2 linked regions of the Prochlorococcus marinus str. AS9601 genome follow. The main gene of each other region encodes a partner of the protein of the gene in region 2 in a complex. Links are inferred from orthologs where the notes say so. Each region holds a gene or a part of one and is shown on either strand. Other genes may lie near its edges.

What was found.
Region 1: the proteins of prfA (region 2) and prmC are in contact, whole or in part, in a crystal structure (PDB 2B3T), measured with the Escherichia coli proteins. The link is inferred for Prochlorococcus marinus str. AS9601 from one-to-one orthologs.

Annotation. Positions count from the first base shown.
Region 1 is NC_008816.1:309,258-321,756, forward strand. What follows is about bases 3,247-6,090. They hold prmC (peptide chain release factor N(5)-glutamine methyltransferase), read left to right. Parts: upstream 3,247-4,155; coding sequence 4,156-5,025; downstream 5,026-6,090. Other genes in these bases: psbB (photosystem II chlorophyll-binding protein CP47), read right to left, coding at 3,247-3,301; A9601_RS10785 (2Fe-2S iron-sulfur cluster-binding protein), read left to right, coding at 3,524-3,886; psbM (photosystem II reaction center protein PsbM), read left to right, coding at 3,992-4,144; A9601_RS10800 (L-threonylcarbamoyladenylate synthase), read left to right, coding at 5,049-5,630; minE (cell division topological specificity factor MinE), read right to left, coding at 5,945-6,090. Also shown: A9601_RS10770 (30S ribosomal protein S1), read right to left, coding at 1-974; transcriptional regulator NrdR, read right to left, coding at 1,084-1,563; A9601_RS18275 (photosystem II reaction center protein T), read right to left, coding at 1,656-1,754; more of psbB, read right to left, coding at 1,778-3,246; more of minE, read right to left, coding at 6,091-6,271; septum site-determining protein MinD, read right to left, coding at 6,273-7,088; A9601_RS10820 (septum site-determining protein MinC), read right to left, coding at 7,200-7,862; A9601_RS10825 (HD domain-containing protein), read right to left, coding at 7,873-9,129; carboxyl-terminal processing protease CtpZ, read right to left, coding at 9,157-10,452; petB (cytochrome b6), read left to right, coding at 10,524-11,180; petD (cytochrome b6-f complex subunit IV), read left to right, coding at 11,214-11,696; A9601_RS10845 (glycoside hydrolase 100 family protein), read right to left, coding at 11,699-12,499. UniProt on the Escherichia coli protein: Methylates the class 1 translation termination release factors RF1/PrfA and RF2/PrfB on the glutamine residue of the universally conserved GGQ motif, i.e. on 'Gln-235' in RF1 and on 'Gln-252' in RF2.
Region 2 is NC_008816.1:1,471,806-1,484,271, reverse strand. Bases 25-2,835 are described here. They hold prfA (peptide chain release factor 1), read left to right. Parts: upstream 25-788; coding sequence 789-1,883; downstream 1,884-2,835. Other genes in these bases: alr (alanine racemase), read left to right, coding at 2,472-2,835; A9601_RS17250 (HNH endonuclease), read right to left, coding at 1,897-2,454; rpmE (50S ribosomal protein L31), read left to right, coding at 500-760; rpsI (30S ribosomal protein S9), read left to right, coding at 75-485; rplM (50S ribosomal protein L13), read left to right, coding at 25-65. In the rest of the region: more of rplM, read left to right, coding at 1-24; more of alr, read left to right, coding at 2,836-3,671; A9601_RS18975 (hypothetical protein), read left to right, coding at 3,916-4,044; A9601_RS17235 (arylsulfotransferase family protein), read left to right, coding at 4,130-5,491; A9601_RS17230 (hypothetical protein), read left to right, coding at 5,484-5,708; A9601_RS17220 (sulfotransferase), read left to right, coding at 6,059-7,045; A9601_RS17215 (TIGR01548 family HAD-type hydrolase), read right to left, coding at 7,275-8,063; cobJ (precorrin-3B C(17)-methyltransferase), read right to left, coding at 8,160-9,962; photosystem I core protein PsaA, read left to right, coding at 10,297-12,466. UniProt on the Escherichia coli protein: Peptide chain release factor 1 directs the termination of translation in response to the peptide chain termination codons UAG and UAA.

The sequences.
Region 1 (12,499 bases), 1.2 Mb from region 2 along the record:
GTTAGCATATCTCCTGGTTCAGGTTCAAGTGCTTTAGTAGATAATGAAATTCGTCCTCTTTCTGAATCAAGGTCAATTATCATCACTTTCATTTGGTCACTCACATTTAAAACATTATGCGGAGTTTCAATATGTTCATGACTAATCTCAGAAATATGCAATAGACCACTAACTCCACCAATATCAATAAAGGCCCCATAAGGTTTAATACCTTTTACAGAACCAACAACAACTTCGCCTACCTCGAGTCGGTTCATTTTTTTCTCAACCAAAGCTCTTCTATGGCTTAGTACTAATCTGTTTCTCTCTTCATCGACTTCAAGAAATTTTAAAGGTAAATATTCACCTTCTAAGTCATCTTTAATTCTTCGTGCACTTATGTGTGAGCCTGGGATAAAGCCTCTCAAGCCCTCCACTCTCACAAGAGCCCCACCTCTGTTTGTTGCAAAAACTTCAGAATATATAGTGGCATCTTCTTTTTGGAGTTGTCTAACCCTTTCCCATGCTCTTTGATATTCAATTCTTCTAATGGAGAGGGCTAACTGGCCATCTTCATTTTCTTCGCTCATTATGAAAAATTCTCTACTTTCTGAAGGTTGTAAAACATCATTAAGTCCTTCAACTCTATTTATTGAAACCTCCTGAACAGGCATAAAAGCAGCTGTTTTTGCCCCTATATCTATCATGGCCCCTTTGGGCTCTAGAGCAAAAACGGTACCTTTAACTAGATCGCCAGGCTTAAAGTTATAGTCATACTTACCCAAAAGTGATGCAAATTCTTCTTGAGTGAATCCTGCGTTGTCAAAATCCGTATTGGTTCTGCTAGAGGAAGAATCTGCTTGAGGTATATCGCTCTTCTCGAATGATAAATCTTCCTCATTTTGAGATGCTGAATTATTATCTAACTCAGACGAATTTTTAATTTCTTGATCCTCAGAAATTTCTTTAATGGTTTGGGAAGAATTTTCGTTCATTTGTTGTATCGCAGACTACCTAAGGTAGTTAGAAAGGAATGCTATTAGCCTGCACACTAAAAGCAAAATATATTTGTGATATGTATTCTACACTTTAAGATGCTGAATTTTATGAAATTGAAGCTAATTGGTTTTTTGAACTTCCTTTTAGAGATTCAAGAGTAGAAATAAAATCTTTTACCCCGTTAAATTTTCTGTAAACTGAGGCGTATCTTATATAGGCGACTTCGTTTTCTTTTCTAAGATTTTTAAGTATTAATTCCCCGATATGTGAAGATTTAATATCTTTATTAGAGTCTTGAACGATTTGTGATTCAATTCCATCTACGAAATTAATAATTTCTTCACTACTGAAGTTAGTCTTTTCGCATGCCCTTGATATGCCAGTAAATAATTTTTGCTTATCAAATAATTCTCTGCCACCGTCTTTCTTTAAAACTGAAACTGGCATTGTTTCCACTCTTTCATAAGTTGTGAATCTAAAGCTGCAATTTAAGCACTCTCTTCTTCTTCGAACACTTTTACCACTATCAGCAGATCTTGATTCCAAAACTCTGCTATCTGTGTTTTGACAGGTTGGACACTGCATGTGGTGAAAAAGTGTACTTTAACTCTAATAGTAGGGTAATTTTCTAATTATGAAAAGTAAAAAACCTCTTGTTAAAGAGGTTTTTACTTAGTTCATTTCCTATCAAATTTAGGCGGATCTCTAAAGGCGACAGCAAAGAACAAGGTTACAACTGCGAGAGTTAGAATAAGAACGTAAGCGAAAGCTTCCATAAGATTAAGTAATAAAGTTTAGTTTAAACCCTTCCAGGGATTCTTCTTGTGGTTTCGTCTCCAAGCTTTTTGAATAAACCAAATTCAACTTGGTCGCCAATTTCAGCATCAATACCAGCAAAGGAATTTCTGTAAAGAGTTCTTGAAGCGTGCCACCAGTGCCCAAACAAGAATAGCAATCCGAAACATAAATGTGCATATGTAAACCATGCTCTTGGAGAACTTCGGAATACACCGTCAGATTTATATGTCTCTCTGTCAAACTTGAATGCTTCTCCAAGTTGAGCCTTTCTTGCTAATCTTTTCACTACTGCAGGATCTGTAAATGTTTGTCCATCTAGGTCTCCTCCATAAATTGTTGCAGTAATACCAGTTTGCTCAAATGAGTACTTTGCTTCAGCTCTTCTAAATGGGATATCTGCCCTTACATTACCTTCTTTATCTTCAAGAATGACAGGGAAGTTTTCAAAGAAGTTAGGAATTCTTCTAACTTCTAATTCGTTACCTTCCTTATCTTGGAAAGCAATGTGACCTTGCCAACCAGTTGGTAAGCCATCACCATTAACAAGAGCTCCAACTCTGAATAGTCCCCCTTTAGCTGGACTATTACCGACATAATCGTAGAAGGCTAATTTTTCTGGTATAGATGCATATGCCTCTGATTTAGTTGCACCATCATCAATAGCAGCTTGCACTCTTCTGTTAATTTCAGTTTTGAAATAGCCTGAATCCCATTGATATCTAGTAGGACCAAAAAGCTCTATTGGGGTGGTTGCTGAACCGTACCACATTGTTCCGGAAACAACGAAAGAAACAAACAATACAGCAGCTAAAGCACTAGCAAGAACTCCTTCGAGACTTCCAAGTTTTAATGCTCTGTAAAGTCTTTCTCCAGGCCTGTTGGTAATGTGAAAAATACCTCCAATAATACCCATAAGTCCAGCTGCAATATGATTAGCCACAATACCTCCTGGATTAAAAGGATTAAATCCTTCAACTCCCCAGGAAGGTGCTACAGGTTCTACATGACCACTTAAACCATATGGATCAGAAACCCAAATCCCAACGTTTGCGCAATGAAAAGCTCCAAAACCAAAACATGTAAGGCCTGCTAAAAGAAGGTGAATTCCAAAAATTCTTGGTAAATCAAGAGCAGGCTCACCAGTTCTTGAATCTTCCCATAAATCTAGGTCCCAATATGTCCAGTGCCAAATAGATGCCAACATCAATAGGCCACTAAATACTATGTGTGCTGCCGCAACCCCTTCGAAACTCCAGAATCCAGGATCAACTCCAGTAGCACCAGTAATATCCCATCCATTCCAACTACTTGTGATACCTAGTCTTGCCATGAAAGGCATAACGTACATCCCCTGTCTCCACATTGGATTGAGAACAGCATCAGAAGGATCAAAAATGGCTAATTCATAAAGAGCCATTGAACCGGCCCAGCCGGCTAATAATGCAGTATGCATAAGATGCACAGCAAGTAGTCGACCTGGGTCATTAATAACTACTGTGTGAACTCGATACCAAGGCAATCCCATCGGTTAATTTCTAGTAACTATGCTGCATAAACAGCTAAACATCACGATAGTAAGGGTTTTTTAGTCTTTGAGGGATTTTTGTAAATAAATTTATTTTCTTGCAAAAATTGGGCAAATCCATTAGCAGAACATAGTTTACAAGAAATTTTTAGCTAAAAACTGTTAATATTTTGGTCACAATTCTCAAAGTAAAACGCCAAAATAAGAAAAATAACTAAAAAAATGGCAACTATCAGATTTATCCGTGAGGACTTAGAGGTTCAATGTAATCCTGGTGAAAATTTAAGAGAACTCGTAATGAAAGAGAATTTGCAGCTTTATGGACTAAAAGGTATTTTGGGAAATTGTGGAGGAGCTGGACAATGCAGTACTTGCTTTATTTCAGTTGAAGGTGGAAACAAAAATTCTTTAAGCCCTCTTACATCAGTTGAAGAAGAAAAACTCAAAAATAGACCAGAAAATTGGCGACTAGCATGCCAAACATTGATAAAGTCATCTGCAGTAATCTTAACAAAACCACAATCCCCTCCCTCAAATTTGGAAGAACTAAAAAAAATAAGTGAAAATAAAAAATTATCACGCTAAATTGTTTAAGACTGTTAATCAGTTTATAAAATTTGTTTATTTTTCCACTTTATTTCTAGTTATATGTCTATAGTCTTAATACCTAATTATAGAACTACCAACTAAATGGAAACAACTAACTTTGGATTCGTAGCTAGTCTTTTATTTGTAGGGGTGCCAACTATATTCCTCATTGGTTTATTTATCTCTACTCAAGATGGAGAAAAGTCAAGCTTCTACTCTGACTCTAGTAAAGGTAGACTTGGACCAAAACGCTGATGCTTTAATAAATGCTTTGCATTTCTGTAAAGGAATTTTTATTGTGGAAAAAAAAGCAACTTTCAAAAGGTGGTGATCAACAATCTTTTGAAGTTTTACTTGATTGTTTAGGCGATATTTCGACTAGAGATCTAAATTTGAAAATTTTAAATCCTAAGGGAAACTTACATTTAAAAAAAAACTTAGAATTTTTGGAGTCTGTTTGGGAAGATCATTTAATAAGATCTTGCCCAATTCAATACCTTTGCGGATTAACTTATTGGAGAGACTTAAAATTAAAAGTTACAAATAAAGTACTTATTCCCAGACCAGAGACAGAGCTCATAGTAGATATTGTCTTCAATATATTTAGAAGGAAGTCAGAGAAATTATTTTTTGCTGAATTAGGGACTGGATCAGGCGCTATAAGTATTGCGTTAGCATTGGCTTATCCATTTAGCAAAGGAGTGGCAACTGATGTAGATCAAGACGCATTAGAAATAGCTACAAAAAATTATATAAATTCTTCCAAACAATCAAATTTGAAATTTTATTGTGGAAATTGGTGGTCACCTCTTGAAAATTTTAAAGGAAAATTAGACCTTGCTATTTCAAACCCGCCATATATTCCTAAAGATACTTATGAAAAATTACCCAAAGAAGTTAAAAATTTCGAACCTAAAGTTGCTTTATTAGGCGGTGAAGATGGTTTAAAACACATTAGGGAAATAATACAAAAAGCACCAATATTTTTAAAAGAGAAGGGCTGGCTAATTTTAGAGAATCATTTTGATCAAGGCGAAAAAGTAAAACAACTTTTTATTAAAAATAAATTTACATCAATAGAAATTGTGAAAGATCTTTCAGGTATTGGTAGGTTTACCATTGGAAGATATAAATAAATTATTTCAAGTTCATAATCTAAATGGATTTAGTAGACTGCAAATCCGCTTTGAAGACTCTTAAAAGTGGTTTACCTATAATCTTCCCAACTGACACATTACCTGCGATTGGATGCTTGCCAAAATTTTCAAATATTATTTACGAGTTTAAAAAAAGGGATAGAGGCAAACCCTTAATTCTTATGGGGTCAGAACACAAACAATTAATTGATTATGTTCACGAATCAGCTAAAGAAGATTACGAAAATATAGCTTCAAAATATTGGCCTGGAGCTCTGACAATGGTTGTTCCTGCGTCAGAGAAGCAGACTACAATCCTTACAAGCAATGATCTTACCCTTGGGTTGAGGATTCCAAATTCATATATGGCTAAATCTCTCATGAGAGAAACAGGACCATTGTTAACTTCAAGTGCAAATATTTCAGGTTTTAAAGGATCTATTACAGTCGAAGGTATTGCTCTAGACTTCCCTTCTGTAAAAATTTTGGGTCCTATCCCATGGGAAAAAAGAAGTGGAAAAGCAAGTACTATAATATTTTGGAAGAAAAGTGGAGATTGGAGACTGATTAGAGAAGGAGAAGTATTAGTAAGGGAATTGCATTAATGTTTTTATTATTATTTTTTGTTTTATTGATTCAATTTTTTACTTATTGGATATTTGAACCCCTTGTATCTTTTTTAGAGTATGTTCTCGAAATAAGATTGATTCCTATTATTGCTCTGATAGGTTTAGTCTTTATATTTTCAGCGAAGAATATTGAACAGAATTAAATAAATCAAAATGCCGGCTAACAGATTTGAACTGATGACCTTCGCTTTACAAAAGCGCTGCTCTACCACTGAGCTAAGCCGGCGATCTTTTCATCTTACAATCAGGAAGGTTCAATTATCAGTATTTTTTAGCTTTTTTTAAATTTATTACTTTTTGATATCTTTATTAGCTTTATCAGCTTTTTTGAATTTTATTTCTCCTGAAATAGTTCTTTTGATTGGTAAATTGGCAACTAATGCAGTCATTCTATCCTCAGTCTCTAAACTTACTGCCACCTCATCAAAATCAATTTCAACATATTTAGCAACAACATCAAGAATCTCTTTCCTCATTTTATCTAAAAGATCAGTTGTCAAAGAACTCATGTCAACTCTGTCATGAGCCAGTACAAGTTGTAATCTTTCTCTTGCTGTATTAGCACTAGACGTTTCTCTGCCTAGTAATTTATTTATAAGATCTCTGAGAGTCATCATTTTAAAAAACCTTTGTTTGCATTAATCTCATGAATTTATCTTTAAGACTTTTGCCTTCTTTTTTGGGATCGATAATTGGTATATCTTTATTTGTAAGTCTTTGAGAAACATTCAAATAACATTTTTTTGCAGGAGATCTACTATCTGAAAGTGTCAGTGGCTCTCCTCTATTTGTACTTATTATTACCTGTTCATCTTCTAAAACAATACCTAATAAAGGCAAAGAAAGGATCCCTTGAACATCTTCGATGGATAACATTTCTTGACTAGCCATCATGTTAGGGCGAACTCTATTGATTACAAGTTGAATAGGCTCAATATCTGAAGTATTAAGAATTCCTATTACTCTATCTGCATCCCTCACTGCGGATAATTCTGGGTTAGTTACAACAATAGCTTCTTTACAGGCTGCAAGAGCATTTTTAAAGCCATCTTCTACACCAGCAGGACAATCTACTAAGACAAAATCAAAGTTCTCACTAAGTAGCTCACTAATTTTTTTCATATCTTCGGGCTTCATCCAATCCAACATCCTTGGATCTCCAGCAGGTAGAAGAGCAAGATTAGGCTCCTTTTTATGTCTAACCAATGCTTGGTCGAGACGACAGTTCTTGTCTAGAACATCTTGAGCTGTATAAATGATGCGATTTTCTAATCCTAGAAGAAGATCTAAATTTCTTAAGCCAAAATCAGCATCTAATACAGCAGTTGTTGCTCCGCTATTAGCAAGTGCTATCCCTAGGTTTGCAGTTAAAGTTGTTTTACCAACCCCTCCCTTACCAGAACAGATTAATATTGTGCGAGTATTCTTCCCCACGATTTTTAACATTTTACAAATAATAAAGCCACATGCAGAAAGTTAAATATTTTAAAGATTAAGTAATTCTTAAATTTATCTAATTTGAATTTATTTATTGCAAATTATTGATTAATTTTTATTTTCGATTATGTGTGGTTTGATAATTATTGTTTGTTGATCTATTACTGCAATTTCTGGATAGCAATTTTTGGGCTTTTCTTTTGGTCCAATTGCTATTAAATCTGCAATTCTTAACTGTAAAGGGTTTAAATAAAGTGATGAAATAGAGGCATTTTTATTTCCACTTTTCCCTGCGAATGCGATCCCTAGTAATTTGCCCCAAACGTAAATATTTTTCTTAGCGGAAACTATTGCCCCTGGATTAACATCTCCTATGATACATAGGTTTCCGTTTGAAGATATTCTTTCTCCCGATCGTACTGTTCCTTTGTGAAGAATATCGTCTTTCTTTTTTGAATTGAATGATAGTAACTTATTTTTAATCTCTTGCTCTTTTATATAAATTGAATCTATTTTTAAGAACTTTCCACTTATTATTGTATCTCTATTATTTGAGTAAATGCATAAGGAACAAATATTAATTTTGTCAAAATGATTTTTTAATTTTAATAATTGATGAGAACTTATTGACTCATTGACTGCGAAAATTTTTGCTTCTAAAGGTTCCTTGATGGATGAAAATCTTTTGAAAGTTTCATGGAGATTATTTAAATCTAACAAAGAAAAAATTTCTAAATATTTACTTTTATTGTTTTTTAGAACTATTTCCATTGAATTAAATCTAGAAATTGTTTTTTATCGATGAAATTTCATTTTTGATTTCATTTTTGATCATATCTGGATAAATAATAAAAGAGCTTTCATCGGATCTCATTAAAGTTTTTATTAATGCGGAACTATTTTCTAATGCGCTTTGATAAGTGCCGTCCCATATTTTTAGAGCATTATTAGATTCAAAACCTTTGAAAGACCTTTCCTTAATCCCACAAAATATTTCTGAATCATAACCATTCTTTTCACATAATTTTGTGGCAAATGCAAGGATTTTTAATCTATTGATCTTACTTAAAAAACTAATGTCTGATGCCTTTAATAAATCCCTGTCAATAAACATTTTGCATAGTGTAGAAAGTGGTTCAAAAGATTCATCTTTCCATCTGATTAAATGATAATAAAAGGTTACATCATCATTTCTTATGAAATCATCAAAATCAACTTTTGATGGTGAAAAAATCCATTTATGTAGAGAATTATCTAACCAAATATTATTTTCATAATTATGTTTTATTGTGTGTAATATTTTCCCCAGAATCCATGTTGATATTTCGTTTATCTTGTGATTGTAGATTGTTCTATACATCAAGTTTCTAAGTACAAGGAAATGCTCAATGGCAATCACTCCTTTTGGTTTGATTCCGATATTTCCATCAGGTAAAAAGGTAAGAGCTGAAATTATTCTTTCTAAATCTACTAAGCCATAATTAGTCCCTGTGTTGTAACTATCGCGTAAAAGATAATCAAGACGATCACAATCTATCTCACTACTTATCAATGTTCTTAAAGGTTTTGAAAATAGTTGTTTTGATTGAAATAATTCACCAATTTTTCTGGGTAATTCGTTGTCATACTTTTTGAGGATTGAAGTTATTGGAGAATAATTTGTCACTAAGTTTTCAGACCATTGTTCGTGATCATGCATGAATATTGTTTCACTGGTATGGCTTAAAGGTCCATGACCTAAATCATGTAGCAGAGCTGCTCCATAAAGAACAAATTTATTTTCACTAAAAGAAGATTTATTTTCAATTAATCTCTTATAAATTTTTCTAGCTATACAAAAAACACCAATTGAGTGAGTAAATCTACTCGATTCTGCACCATGAAAAAGTAATGATGCCGCTCCAAGTTGTTTTATTCTTCTTAGTCTTTGAAAAGCGACTGTATCAATTAATTCCAAAATCATTAATTCTTCTGGCTTTCCTGCATCAAATACTATTTCTTTATGAATTGGGTCATGAAAAATTCTTTTAATACTCATATTTTTAAGATTTTTTATTTTCAATCTTTAGCCATTTAAAGATTTGATTTCTTCATTGTTTAAATCAATTGTTTGAACTGGAACTTCTTCTTTTTCTAGAAGCGACCCTAATAATAATTCCGCATTCCTTACCCATTTATCGTCAGTACTTCCAAAATCACTGGCTTCCGGTAGTTCAAGTAATTTGTCAGGTGTTATACCCTGGCCTTGTATATTATTACCATCTGGTGTTAAGTAACTAGCCACTGTTATAGCAATACCACTATCTTCTCCCAAACTTTTTAGGGATTGAATTAAACCTTTACCATAAGTTTGTTCTCCCATAAGAATTGACCTCTCATTATCTTTTAAAGAACCAGCAAGTATTTCACTGGCACTTGCAGTGCCTTTATTTACTAAAGTCACCATTGGTCCATCAAAAGATGTCTCTTTTTGAGAAATAATTGCATCTTTGATTCCATTTCTATCTTTTGTCTCGACTACGGGTTTCTCACTCAATAATGTGTCTGCAACTGCAATACCTGAGCTTACTAGTCCCCCTGAATTATTTCTAAGATCCAAGATTAAGCCCTCAACCTCTTTCTCTTTTAACTCTTGAAGAGCCTCTTCAACTTTTTTGGGTACGCTTTCGCTAAATTGAGTTATTCTTAAATATCCTATTGTGTGAGAATCGTCTCTTAATCTTTTTGTTCTAACTGGTCTGAGATCTACTGATCTCCTCTCTAAATCGACTTCCCTAATTTCTCCTGATTCCGTAGATAATTCAACTAAAACTTTTGTCCCTGACTCACCTCTTAACTTAGAGGCAGTACTTGCAAGCCCTAATTTTTCTGATGAGATTCCATCAACTGTCTCGATAATGTCCCCGCTTACTATTCCAGCTTCTTCAGCTGGCGACCCCCCAAGAGTAGAAATAACTTTAACTTTATTGTTGTCATCTTCACCTAATTGAAGCCCAACACCATTAATTTCACTCCCAAAATTACTTGATTTCAGTAGCTCATAATCTTTGGGGCGTAAAACTCTCGTGTAGGGATCGTCTAGAGGTCTTAACATGTCTTCAATTGCGGAATAAGCCTCTTCACTTGTTTCAATTTGTTTCTGTAATGTTTTTTGTCTAATTCTTTTCCATTGGATTTCATCAAACTTTTCTGGATCATAAAAACCTTCGTTTACCAAGGTCCAAGCATCAAGTACTAATTGCCTGCTATCACTGAGAGCATCCACTCTTTCCATCAACAAAAGATTGATAGAAAAAACGATGATCATTGATGCAGTGATCAAATTTTTGAATGTTAAAAGTTTGTTAAAAGATGAATTCATTGGGTTAAGTCTTAACACCAAGTATAAGAATTTTAAGTAAGCTCTTTATATCAAAGCTAATTTTTTTTTGGATGGCGAATTCTTCATCTGTTTATGACTGGTTTCAAGAAAGACTTGAAATCCAAGACATAACTGACGACGTAACTTCCAAGTACGTACCCCCTCACGTAAATATTTTTTATTGTTTAGGAGGCATAACTTTAGTATGCTTCCTAATTCAATTTGCAACAGGTTTTGCAATGACTTTTTACTATAAGCCAACTGTTACACAGGCTTACAGTTCAGTCAGTTATTTAATGACAGATGTAAGTTTTGGATGGTTAATAAGATCTGTGCATAGATGGAGTGCATCAATGATGGTATTGATGTTAATCCTTCATGTCTTTAGGGTTTATCTTACCGGAGGTTTTAAGAGGCCAAGAGAATTAACTTGGGTTACAGGTGTTGTAATGGCAGTTATAACCGTCGCTTTTGGAGTGACTGGATACTCCTTACCTTGGGATCAGGTGGGTTACTGGGCAGTTAAGATTGTTTCAGGTGTTCCTGCTGCAATACCAGTAATAGGTGACTTTATGGTTGAACTACTAAGAGGCGGAGAAAGTGTTGGTCAATCCACTTTAACCAGATTTTATAGTCTTCACACTTTTGTATTGCCATGGTCATTAGCAGTCTTCATGTTGATGCACTTTTTAATGATTCGTAAACAGGGTATTTCAGGTCCTTTATAAACTCTTATACTTAAACCATCACTAGTTCTCCATATGTCTACTTTAAAAAAACCAGATCTATCTGATCCAAAATTGAGAGCAAAGTTAGCTAAAGGTATGGGCCATAATTATTATGGTGAACCAGCTTGGCCAAATGATTTACTATATATATTCCCGGTAGTCATCTTGGGAACTATTGCCTGTGTAGTTGGATTAGCAGTTCTTGATCCTGCAATGTTAGGAGACAAAGCTAATCCCTTCGCAACACCCCTTGAAATACTTCCTGAATGGTACCTTTACCCAGTTTTTCAAATACTTAGAGTTGTTCCTAATAAACTTTTGGGTATTGCACTTCAAACATTAATCCCACTTGGATTAATGATTTTACCTTTTATCGAAAACGTTAATAAATTTTCTAATCCATTTAGAAGACCAATAGCAATGTCTGTTTTCTTATTCGGAACTTTTCTAACAATATACCTTGGTATTGGGGCATGCTTGCCAATTGATAAATCACTAACCTTAGGACTATTTTAAACTCAAATCTTAAACATATCTAAATCGTTATACTCATTCCTTAGAAAGTGATTCATTAATAAAAATCCAACAATTGTCCAAGTCTGATATGTTCTTGATTGTTGTCCAACCCAAGTTCCTGTAGGACCATCAAAATATTCTGCCCATTCTTGCTTAGGCAATTGATTAAGTTGACACCAATATGATTCCTCTATTAAAGATTTCATTTCTTCCATGAGGATCACATCGTCTGAACCATAATGTTTTTGATGTAATAGGACAGCTGTACCAAAAAACCAAAGTAAGCTTGGCCAATGACCACCGTTATGGTAACTCCAAGGCCAATTCTTTGGATCGGATCCAGTTTTATTTTGCCATTCCTCTACATCCATATGAGGATGACAAATTCTCATAGGCATTTGAGCCATCAAATGCTGTCTGTTATGTAAAACTAATCTAAATAAAGCTCTTTGTTCTTCAGGAGGAAGAACTCCGAACATACATGCTAAAGAATTGCCTAAACTGTAAAATCGAAAGTCAGGCCTTCCTGTCCTAATATTTCCTATTAAGTAACCGCCTCTATTCTCTAACCAATCTTGTAGCCATGAGGGAACCACTTGAGGTTGAACATTAAATTCATTGAAGTGCTGATCATCACCATACTGCTCAGTTGGCCTTCTTCTTAAAATTTGCATTGTTTGGCTTGTAACCCAATAATGCTTTAAAAGAAAACTTCCTAAATCCTTAACCCATTGATTTGTAAGAATAAGTCTTTGATCTAAAAGTCTACTAACATGATCTGCTCTACTTAATTCCATTAAGTT
Region 2 (12,466 bases):
TAAAAGTTTATAAAGGTGCTGATCATCCGCATGCTGCTCAGAATCCTGTATTATTAAATAGTTAATTTATCAAAATGAATAGTCAAATAAAAAACAAAGCTGTGTATTGGGGAACTGGAAGAAGAAAAACTTCAGTAGCTAGAGTGCGCTTGATTCCAGGCAATGGACTAATAAAAATTAATGGTCGTTCTGGAGATGATTACTTAAACTTTAATCCTCTACATTTAAATTCAATAAAAGCACCTTTGCAAACATTAGGTCTTGAAAATTCTTATGATATTCTGGTAAATGTTTTCGGTGGTGGATTGACTGGTCAAGCAGACGCTATCAAGCAAGGAGCAGCAAGAGCACTTTGTGAATTATCTCCAGACAATAGGAAGCCGCTTAAAACTGAAGGTCATCTCAGTAGAGATCCTAGAGCTAAAGAAAGAAGAAAATATGGTCTTAAAAAAGCAAGAAAAGCCCCTCAATTCTCTAAACGTTAAAGGAAATCTAAATTATGCCAAAATCAGAAATACACCCAAAATGGTATCCAGATGCAAAAGTTATTTGTAATGGAGAAGTTGTAATGACTACTGGCTCAACTCAGCCTGAATTACATGTTGACGTATGGAGTGGTAATCATCCCTTCTTCACTGGAACCCAGAAAATTCTTGATACAGAAGGAAGGGTTGACAGGTTTATGAAAAAATATGGAATGGGTTCAGCTAATTCAGCCACATCAAAAGAGCAAAAAGAAGAAAAAGATTCTAAAAAATAGATTTTCCAAAAATTAAGCAAAATTTCAATTGGAATACTCAACATTAATTGCAAGGTTGAAAACTGCTTCAGAAAGTTTTGAAAATTTGGAGGTTCAGCTTGCAGATCCTGATATAGCTAATGATCCCAAAAAATTAGAATCAATAGCAAGAGAAAGGTCAAAATTGGAACCATTGGTTATTGATTTTAATAAGTTGCTTGATACTGATAAAGAAATCGAAGATTCAAAAAATCTACTAAAAGAGAATAGAAATGATAAAGAAATGGAATCTTTGATAAACGAGGAGTTAATAAATCTAGAGGAAATTAAGAATGAACTGATTCAAAAAACCACTATCGCCTTATTACCAAAAGATCCTAGAGATGAAAGAAGTGTAATGTTAGAAATCAGAGCTGGTGCTGGAGGTAATGAGGCTTGTATTTGGGCTGGTGATTTAGCAAGAATGTATGAGAGATATGGACAAAAAATTGGATGGTCTGTAAAACCTGTTAGTGCTTCCGAGTCCGATATGGGTGGATTTAAGGAGTTAGTTATATCCGTTAAGGGTGATTCTGTATACAGTCAGCTTAAATTTGAGGCTGGTGTACATAGAGTCCAAAGAGTTCCAGCTACTGAATCCCAAGGTAGAGTTCACACCTCTACAGCTACAGTGGCAGTTATGCCTGAGGCTGATCCTGTTGAGGTTAAGATTGATCCGATTGATCTAGAGGTTGGTACCGCGAGATCAGGAGGAGCAGGGGGACAAAATGTTAATAAGGTAGAGACGGCTATTGATCTTCTCCACAAGCCTACAGGAATAAGAGTTTTTTGTACTCAGGAGAGATCACAATTGCAAAATCGTGAACGAGCGATGGAAATTTTAAGAGCTAAATTATATGAAATTCAATTAAAAGAAGCTAATGCAAAAGAGAGATCACAAAGGCTTTCTCAGGTTGGGACAGGCGATAGGAGTGAAAAAATTAGAACTTATAATTTTAAAGATAATAGGACAACTGATCATAGATTAGGTTCCAATTTTTCACTTGAGCCAATTCTTGCTGGTCAATTAGATGAAGTAATTGATGCATGCATAGCGCAAGAACAAAAAAGAATGATGGAAGATTTTAATAACGAAGTGAATTAAGTTTTTATTTTTATTAGATTGCAACCCCTATTACGTATTTACTCCATTCTTTATGTCTGCCAGAGTCAATTTGTCTTGTAGCCTCAAAATTGAGATTACTTAGTGGACGATAAGGCTTCCGTTTTAAAGGCATATTTGCTTCTTCAGGGGTTCGATTACCTTTTGCTACATTGCATCTAAGACATGCTGTAGTGACATTTTCCCAGATATCAGTTCCACCTCTGCTTCTAGGTAAAACATGATCTATTGATAAATCGCTTCCCCTGTAGTTACAGTATTGGCAACAATTATTATCTCTTAGAAGAATATTTTTTCTCGTTAGAGATACTTCCCTAAATGGAATCTTCACATAATAACGAAGTCTTATAACTGTTGGTAATTTTCTGCCGCAATGTATTAAAAAAGAGTTATCCTCCTCTAAGCTTTCTGCTTTACCCTTGATCATTAAAATAACAGCCCTTCTCCAAGAAGTAATGTTTAAAGGTTCATAAGAAGCATTTAAAACTAGAGTCTGGCTCATGCCAAAATACAATTTACATGTCATGCTAACTGTATATTTCAATAAGCGCATTTAATTATGCAGAGTTAATGCAAATTCGGCAAACAAATCATGAATTTAATTTTGGAAGTTATCCAACATTTGGACATAATATTGATCCAAAACAAAGAGCTTGGATTGAAGTAAGAGGTAAAGCACTAGAGACAAATGTCAGGAATTTAAGATCTAAATTAAGTAAAAATTGTCAATTTATGGCAGTGGTTAAAGCTGATGGTTATGGACATGATGCCAAAGTAGTTTCTGAATATGCTATTAGGGGTGGAGCTTCTCAATTAGGCGTTGCCACTCTAAAAGAAGGGGTTAAGCTTCGTTCTTTTGGAGTAAAAAAACCAATTCTTATTCTCGGAAATCTATATACAAAAAGGGATTTAATAATATCTTTTAAAAATGATCTGATGCCAACTATTAGTAGTATAAGAGAGTGTTTGATTTGCAATAATATCGGGAAGCAATTTGGGTTAAAATTTTCTTTACATCTTAAGGTTGATACTGGAATGTCAAGATTAGGATTTGAATATAGTAGATTTATTCAGAACTTTGAGAAAATAAAATCTTTTGAGAATATTTTAATTGAAGGAATATATAGTCATTTATCTTCCGCAGATGAAGATAACGCATTAGATCCTAAAAGTATTACACAACTACAAAGACTGAAGTTCAATGAATTATTAAAGCAAATTAATCTTGATAGAAATAATGAAATTAAGATTCATTTGGCTAATTCAGCGGCAATGCTTCTTAACAAAGACTTTCATTTTAATATGGTACGTGTGGGGCTCTCTATGTATGGATATAGTCCCCTAACAAAAATTGATAAAAACTTATCGCTTGAACCAGCTTTATTTTTGAAAGTTAAAGTAGCTTTTATTAGGACTATTGAACCTGGTGTAAATGTAAGTTATGGAGGAAAATTTGTAAGTTGCAGAAAAACTAAATTAGCTGTCTTAAGTATTGGTTATGCAGATGGAGTTCCGAGAAATCTTTCAGGCAAGATAAAAGTTATTTACAAAAATAAACTTTACCCCCAAGTTGGATCTATAACAATGGATCAAATGATGGTGGACATAACAGGTTCAAATGAAATTAAAGTTGGTAGTACTATGATTTTACTAGGATCTGATGGAGACAAAACTATTACTCCTATTGATTGGGCAAAAGAATCCGATACTATTCCATGGGAAATTCTTTGTTCTTTCAAAAATAGATTGCCAAGAGTTCAAGTTGATTAGACATTTCGATTAAATAAATAATTTTGAATGTTTGCAGAAAAATTGATAATCTATAAGAACTGGAGAGGTGGCTGAGTGGTTGAAAGCGGCTCCCTGCTAAGGAGTTACAGGAGGTAACTTTTGTCGAGGGTTCGAATCCCTCCCTCTCCGTAATTATTTGGTTCGTGGAAGTTTATAAGAGTTCCCTGAGGTTTCAGATCTACTGATATGACTACATATACCAGCATATAAGGTGCTTATAGGTTTGCACAAGTTCAATATTAAGTCCACAAACTGGTGGGTAAATTGTTGGGTAAAACGAATATCTGGAGTAAAAATGGTGGGTAGAGATAACGTAGTCAGAGAAAACGTTCTAAGCGATTATGGTGGGTAAAATATATTATTAAATTGATAAAAAAATTTTTTACAGGATGGATGTTATAGTACCAAAAAAAATAATATAAATAATACGAACTTTTATGTTCAAAAAGATTGAAATTTGGATACTTTATTTAATTGTTTTTTTAGGCATACCCATAACAATTGGTTTTGGTGTACTTGTCAGGCAAGAATTGATAGGGAGCACCAAATTAGGAAGGGTTTCTAAAACTGCATTATTTCTTGCAGAAATACCTATGAATTTAAAGAAGATATTTTTGAGCAATCAACTACAAGTTGCTGGAGAAAGATTTCCACTATTAGATAACTTTAATGGTACGCCTAATTCTAGTGAATCTTATCTTTTACTTTCCAGGTATGACCGAGATTTAAAAGAGGGAATTGTTGAACTTGTAGATTTAATGAACTTTAAAGTGTTACATACCTGGAATCCAGATATTAATAAATTTAACGACTCCGTAAAGCAGAGTGGTGAGTTCAAATATTTAAATAGGGATGGAAATAATTCAAGATTTTTACTTCGTCATCCTCTTCTTCTTAAAGATGGTGGTTTGGTTTTTCAAGATTCAAGTCCTTTAATGAAAATAGATGAATGTTCTAATTTGATTTTTCAAAATACTCAGGATAGATTTCATCATTCAATTGAAACAGATATTGATGGCAATATTTGGGTCCCCTCATATATGTATCCCCAAACTCTTCCTGTTGAAAAAGTAGGTAGAGATATTGTTGAGGAGAATGGATATATTGACGATGGAATTGTGAAATTATCTCCTAATGGAGAAGTTTTATTTGAAAAATCTGTATCACAAATATTTATAGATAATAATCTAGAATCTCTTTTATTCTCTTCAGGAGATTATAGGTTTGTGAAAGATCCAATTCATCTTAACGATATACAACCGGTTGACTTTGATGGAGAGTATTGGAAGAAGGGAGACGTATTTTTATCTATAAACTCTCAATCAATGCTTATTTTATATAGACCGTTAACTAATCAAATTATTTGGCATGGTAAAGGACCTTTTTCTCGAGTACATGATGTAGATATATTAGATGATTACAGAATATCTGCTTTTCATAATAACTACAAATTCTTTGTAAACACTAATGTGGTAGACGGTAACAATGAGGTAATTATTTACGACTTTAATACTAATAAATATTCAACTTATCTCGAAGAAAGTTTAGTTGAAAATGATGTCAGAACAAAGACTAACGGAAGAAGTCAGATTTTACCGAACGGTGATTTATTTATTGAAGAAACAGATTTTGGAAGAACACTATACTTTGATTCAGATGGTTCACTTAGGTGGACGCACGTAAATCGTGCAGATAATGGAAATGTTTATGGTATTGGTTGGTCCAGAATTCTTTATACCCCAGAAAGTATTAAAATTGTGAAAAATTTCTTAGAAGCAAGAGGTAAATGCAATGATTAATGCAGTAATATACATCTCTCTGTCTATTAACTTTTCTCAATATTTTTCTTATATAGGTCCTGGAATGGGCGGTGGAGTTATTGCTGCTATTTTTGGAATTATTGCGGCATTTTTTTTAGGATTATGGGGGATTTTATATTACCCAATCAAACGTGCCTTCAAGAATAAGAAAACGAAGCAGATGTTATCTAAAAATGATAAGCAAAAAGGTAAGTGAATCATATCATTCTTCTTCTTCTTTGTTTATTATCGGTTGAGATATTTATTATTTTCAATTACATTCATTTAATTAAATTAACAGTTAATGTAAGCAAGAAAGCAGTACTTATTATATTGAATAAAAATATTAGCGATCACTGGAAAGAAAATATTATCCCCAAATATTCATTGCAGATGACGAAGTATTCACTGCAAATGTTATTGATTTTATTTTTGATTATTTTTATTTTTCTTATTGCAGATAACTTGTTTAGCGGCTTTATTGCTTTTATATTGTCTTGGAAAGGAATTATTGAATCTATATTAATTACATTTTCTTATGCCTACATTAGAAAACTAATTTTTTAAATGAATAATTACTCTTGGTTAGAACAAAAGTTGCATAAATTTGCTCTTTCATCACAATTTATGCGTGAAGTAACTTTTGATGTCGAAAGTACAAATATTTCCTCTGCAAGTAAAACTGGAAATCATATTTTTATTACAGGACTTGCACGAGCAGGTACAACAATCTTACTGAATGCAATTTATAAATCTAATTTATTTGCCTCCTTAACGTATTCTGATATGCCATTCGTCCTCGCACCAAATTTGTGGTCTAAAATATCTTTCAATAAAAGACATTCAGAATTTAAGGAAAGAGCACATGGAGACGGAATTAAAGTCTCCACAGAATCACCAGAGGCGTTTGAGGAGGTATTTTGGAAAACTTTTGCAAAAGAAGAGTATGAAGAATTAGAAGATAAGTTTAGAGTTTGTGTAGGAAATATTGTTCATAAGTATAAAAAAAAAAGATACCTTAGTAAGAATAATCAAAACATAAAAAGAGTTAAATTGATTAATTCTATTTTCAGTAAATCAAAAATACTTATTCCTTTTAGAGATCCAATACAGCATGGATATTCCTTGCTGACACAGCATAAAAGATTTATTGAGGAATCTAAAAAAGATAAGTTTATATCAAAATATATGAAATGGATTGGACATACAGAATTTGGTCCAAATTATGCTCCCATTTATAATGAGAACATAAATTTTGATATTGATTTAGATATTAATCATTGGATAGAACAGTGGTATCTTACATATCATAACGCTTATAAATTCTTAAAGAATAACCAGAACGTACATTTCATTTCTTATGAAAAACTTTGTTTAAATAAAGAATATTGGTTTCAAATCCAAAAATTACTGAACATAAATAAACCTTATGATTTTGAATTTAAAGAATCAAAACAAAATATTTCATTAAAAATTGATAAAGAGTTGAGAGAAAAAGCATTGTCCTTATATCTTGATTTAAATTGTTTAACTCTTATGAAAAAAGAAGATTAAAAATATATGTCGAGAAAGTTCTAATTATTTAATTATTAATTAGTAATTTCAATAATAAGGCCAGTTAATTTCATTTAAGCAAATGGTGGGTAATTTGAATTTGGTGGGTAAATTACGTCGATCTTGTCTCATATTAGTTCGTATTAGTTCATTCAGGTTTTCTAGTGTTCTCTTTCTAGTGACTCCCCCTTCGTAATTTTTTCAGAAAATTTTTTAATTAATATTTGGTTTAAAACAATTCAAGATTAATATCTTTTAGTTCATAAATAGAATTTAAAATCAAGTCTGCGCCTGCATTTCTAAGATTTGTTTCGTAAGAATTACGTTCTTTTAATCGAGAATTCAAATGTAAGTGAGGGGGGGCTATTCCGATACTTATGAATTTCTGAGATGGTATTTCCTTTCTAGCGTTAACTACCGTATTTATATCTGCAATAGTATCACCTACATATGCAATTGGAATATTTGATTCCCCAAGTTTATCTCCACTAAGTTTTTTTGATAAGTTAATTAAACCTTGAGGATCTGGCTTGTCAGGGGCATCTCCCATAGATATTAATGGTGGTGATTTTAGTCCAAGTCTTTTTTCTAAAACAAATTTTGCAGAAGCAGACTCTGCACCACTAACAAAACCCCAGATTATTCCATTTCTTTGAATTACATCAAAAAACTTTTTATCAACTAATAACTCCTCATTTGTTATGTATCCAGACCAATATTTACTATCTTTATTTGGATCTCCACCAAAGTAAAACTCTTCAAAACATTTTACTATTGCCTCTCTTGAAGGAATTTTAAGGTTTAAGCTCTCTTTTTTGATACATCTTTTTATAAGCTCTAAACTTAAATCCCAATCATTATTCCAAATCCCTTCATTTTTTGCATTATCAATATCTATATAACTTGGCTCCCATCCCGAAAATTTGTAAACTGTTTTTTTTAATGAAAGTCTGTAACTATTTTCTACGCTGCGGATTACCCCATCTATGTCAAATAAAATTAAACCAATATTTTTCAATTAATTATTTAACTATTATTATAAAAAGATTAGTCTTCTTATAAAAAAAAAGCAAAGAAAAACTTCCTATATTATTAAATTATGGATTATTGAAACTTAATTTTTTAAGTATCCTCTGGGAGTGAGAAATATTTCATCAACTAAGGTTGTTTGAGAATTGCCAATAATAATGATTGATAACATATCAATCTCTTTAAAAGGGATAGTGTTTAAAGTAAAAAATTTTTTGGATTGATTTTCTCTCCCTACTTGTCTAGCTATTAAAACTGGAGTATTCCCAAGCCTAGATTTTAAACATATATCTATTACAATTTTTAGCTGCCAATTTCTTTCAATGGATTGTGGATTAAATAAAGCTATTACAAAGTCACCCATAAGAGCTCCTGCAATTCTTTTTTCTATTAAAGACCATGGAGTTAATTTATCGCTTAAGCTTATTGAACAAAAGTCATTCATTAATGGTGCTCCACTAATCGCAGCAGCCAATTGAACACTACTTATACCTGGATGAACTTCAAAGTAAGGTCTATATTCTATTTTGATTTTTTGAAGTAATTCTAAAAGTAAACCAGCCATGCCATAAAATCCAGATTCACCTGAAGAAATTAAAGCCACTTTTATTCCTTCCTCGGCTAGTTTAATTGCTTTACTGCATCTATCTTTTTCTTCAGTAAGTTTACTTTCAATTAAAACTTGATCATTCCTTTTTAAGGGCTTAATTAAATCTAAATACATTTTGTATCCGATCCAAACAGTACATCTTGAAAGTGCTTTTTTTGCATTACTAGTTAAAAAGGAGATATCACCAGGCCCACTTCCAATAATATGTATTTCGCCATGGGTTGGATTATATTGATTTTTTGATTCTGCTACAGCAATAGTTACTGCCCCAGATTGATTTTTAAAAATTCTTTTTTCTTTTAATAATTTTGATTCTTCTCCAGCTGCCAGTAAGCAAGAGGCTTCTGCTACGGAAGGTGTGCCAATTTCCTTCTGAACTACGGTTGATGGATTTGGAACAATTATTGTTGAAAGATCTTCTTTACTAAAAAACTTTATAGGCAAGTTTTTTTCTTTGGAAAGTTCTAAAATTCCTTTCTCATCTTTTTTAATATCAATAGTTGCAAATCCCGCAATTGATTGCTGAGAGAAATTTCCTGACTCCAAAAAATTATTAAAAGAATTTGCTATTAATTCTTTGCTTGTATTTCTTTCACATCCAATGCCAACCCATAATACGGGAGGATGCCAAGTAGTTAAATGCTTTTTGAATATACTTACATGAAATGTTGAATCTGGTTTTTCAGTTTCTTTTTCATTAATTTGATTAATAATCTCAGCTGATTCTGAAGTTTTCCATAAGCTATTACCAGATAATTGTTTGCAAAAAATTTCTTCGTTCTTAGCTTGTTTAATTACTAGTTTTGACCAATCCTTTATTTTGCCAGATCTTTTCCAACCCCATTGATACCCAAATGCATCAAGATTTAAAAAGCTTTGATCATTGGAATTATTAGTTTCTATTATTTCGCCACCAAATAAATTAGCAATTTGAAACGCAATATTTTGCGTATTTGAATGATGTAAGCCAATTAAAGGAACTATCTTGGAGCATTTTTTATCTATAACGATTACACTTGGATCTTGATCTTTAGAGGTTAAAAAAGAATTTATAATGCGTATTGATGCAGCAATTGAGCCTATAAAAATTATTAAATCTATCTCCGACCATTTTTTAAGTAAAATTTTTTTTGGTTTTTGTACTTGAATAAGTTCATTTACTTTTCCTGCATCTTTAGAAGAACCTGCAATATAGATGTCTTTGACAAATTCAGTTTTTTTAAGTCTTTTTAAAATTTCTTTTGAATTATTAGATAGACCTATCGCAATGCCTTTCAAATTAGAAACTATTGGTAGTAACTTTGAAATTATATCCTGTCGCTGGATTTAAAAAATTTTCTTTGAAATATAAAAAAAAATTTAAGAAATTTATATAAAATTTGAGTAAAAATACTCATAATTTAGTCATAGACTAGAATTTAACAAAATTTTCATATAGTAACAATCATTAGAACATTTGTTACGTTAATGCATAACGAAAGAATCTTTGCCTTATTATTTTTGAAACGAATATCTAAAGTTCCGAAGGTATCGTTTTCTTGAACATTATCATTAAAAATAGGTTCAAGATCCGATCTATCGGCTTTAATGTCAATTATTTTCGAGGTGCTAGATGACCATCAGCCCACCAGAAAGTGGAGAAAAAAACAAAAAAGTTTTGGAAGATCCTGTAAAGGCCGATCCAAGACCTATTGATTTTGCCAAATTAGATAAGCCAGGTTTCTGGTCAAGTAAATTATCTAAAGGTCCAAAAACTACAACTTGGATCTGGAATTTGCATGCTGATGCACATGATTTCGATGTGCATACAGGCGATGCTGAAGAAGCAACAAGAAAAATCTTTTCAGCTCACTTTGGACATCTTGCAGTCATTTTTATATGGATGAGTGCTGCATTTTTCCATGGAGCAAGATTTTCTAATTACTCAGGTTGGTTAGCTGATCCAACTCATGTCAAACCAGGAGCTCAGCAAGTATGGGCAATCGTTGGTCAAGAAATGCTTAATGCTGATCTTGGTGCTAATTACAACGGTATTCAAATTAGTTCAGGAATATTCCACATGTGGCGAGCATGGGGAATCACTAATGAGAGTGAACTCATGGCTTTGGCAATAGGTGCTGTTGTAATGGCTGCACTTATGCTTCATGCTGGAATTTTTCATTATCACAAAGCGGCTCCAAAAATGGAGTGGTTTCAAGATATAGAGTCTATGCTTAACCACCACATAGCTGGTTTAGTAGGATTAGGATCTTTAGCATGGGCTGGCCATTGTATTCATATCGGAGCTCCTACTGCGGCTCTCTTAGATGCAATTGATGCAGGTTCTCCTTTAGTTATTAATGGGAAAGAAATAGCAACAATTGCAGATATGCCTATGCCGCATCAACTCTGCGATCCACAAATTATCGGTCAGATATTCCCTGGATTAGCAAGTGGTACAGGCAATTTCTTCAGTTTAAATTGGTTAGCTTTCTCAGACTTCCTTACTTTCAAAGGTGGACTTAACCCTGTGACAGGTAGCTTGTGGATGACTGATGTTTCACATCATCATTTAGCTTTTGGTGTAATAGCAATAATCGGTGGTCATATGTATAGAACCAATTATGGAATTGGTCATAGTATGAAAGAAATATTAGATTCACAACAAGGCGACCCAATATTATTCCCTGCGCCTAAAGGTCATCAAGGACTTTTTGAGTTCATGGCAGAAAGTAGACATGCACAGCTATCGGTAAATCTAGCGATGCTTGGATCAATAAGCATTCTTGTATCTCACCACATGTATGCGATGCCTCCGTATCCTTATATAGCTACTGACTACATGACAGTTCTTGGATTATTTACCCATCACATGTGGATAGGTGGATTATTCATAGTTGGAGCAGGTGCGCATGCTGGAATTGCAATGGTTAGAGATTATGATCCAGCAAAACATATTGATAATGTCTTAGACAGAATTCTTAAGGCAAGAGATGCTTTAATCAGTCACTTGAACTGGGTATGTATGTGGTTAGGATTCCATAGTTTTGGACTCTATATTCATAACGATACTATGAGAGCTTTGGGTAGACCTCAAGATATGTTTAGTGATTCAGCAATCCAACTTCAGCCAATCTTTGCTCAATGGGTACAGAGTATTCAAGCATCTGCTGTTGGAACTTTTCTTTTAGCAGGTACTTCAGAAGCTTTACCTCACAAAGCTTTAAGTGAAGTTTTTAATGGAAGTTTAGTAGAAGTTGGCGGAAAGGTAGCTATAGCGCCAATTCCATTAGGTACAGCTGATTTAATGATTCATCATATTCATGCTTTCCAAATACATGTAACTGTCTTGATACTTCTCAAAGGAGTACTTTATGCAAGAAGTTCAAGGTTGATCCCTGATAAAGCTTCTTTAGGATTTAGATTTCCTTGTGATGGACCTGGAAGAGGTGGTACATGTCAAGTTTCTTCATGGGATCACGTTTTCTTAGCTCTCTTCTGGATGTATAACTGTTTATCAATAGTTATTTTCCACTTCTCTTGGAAAATGCAGAGTGATGTTTGGGGACTTACTGGTGGTAATTTCGCACAAAGTTCAATTACTATCAATGGTTGGTTAAGAGATTTCCTCTGGGCTCAAGCTTCTCAAGTATTAACAAGCTATGGTCAATCAATAAGCATGTACGGTTTGATGTTCTTAGGTGCTCATTTTATATGGGCGTTCAGTTTAATGTTCCTCTTCAGCGGTAGAGGATATTGGCAAGAATTGTTCGAATCAATTGTTTGGGCACACAATAAACTAA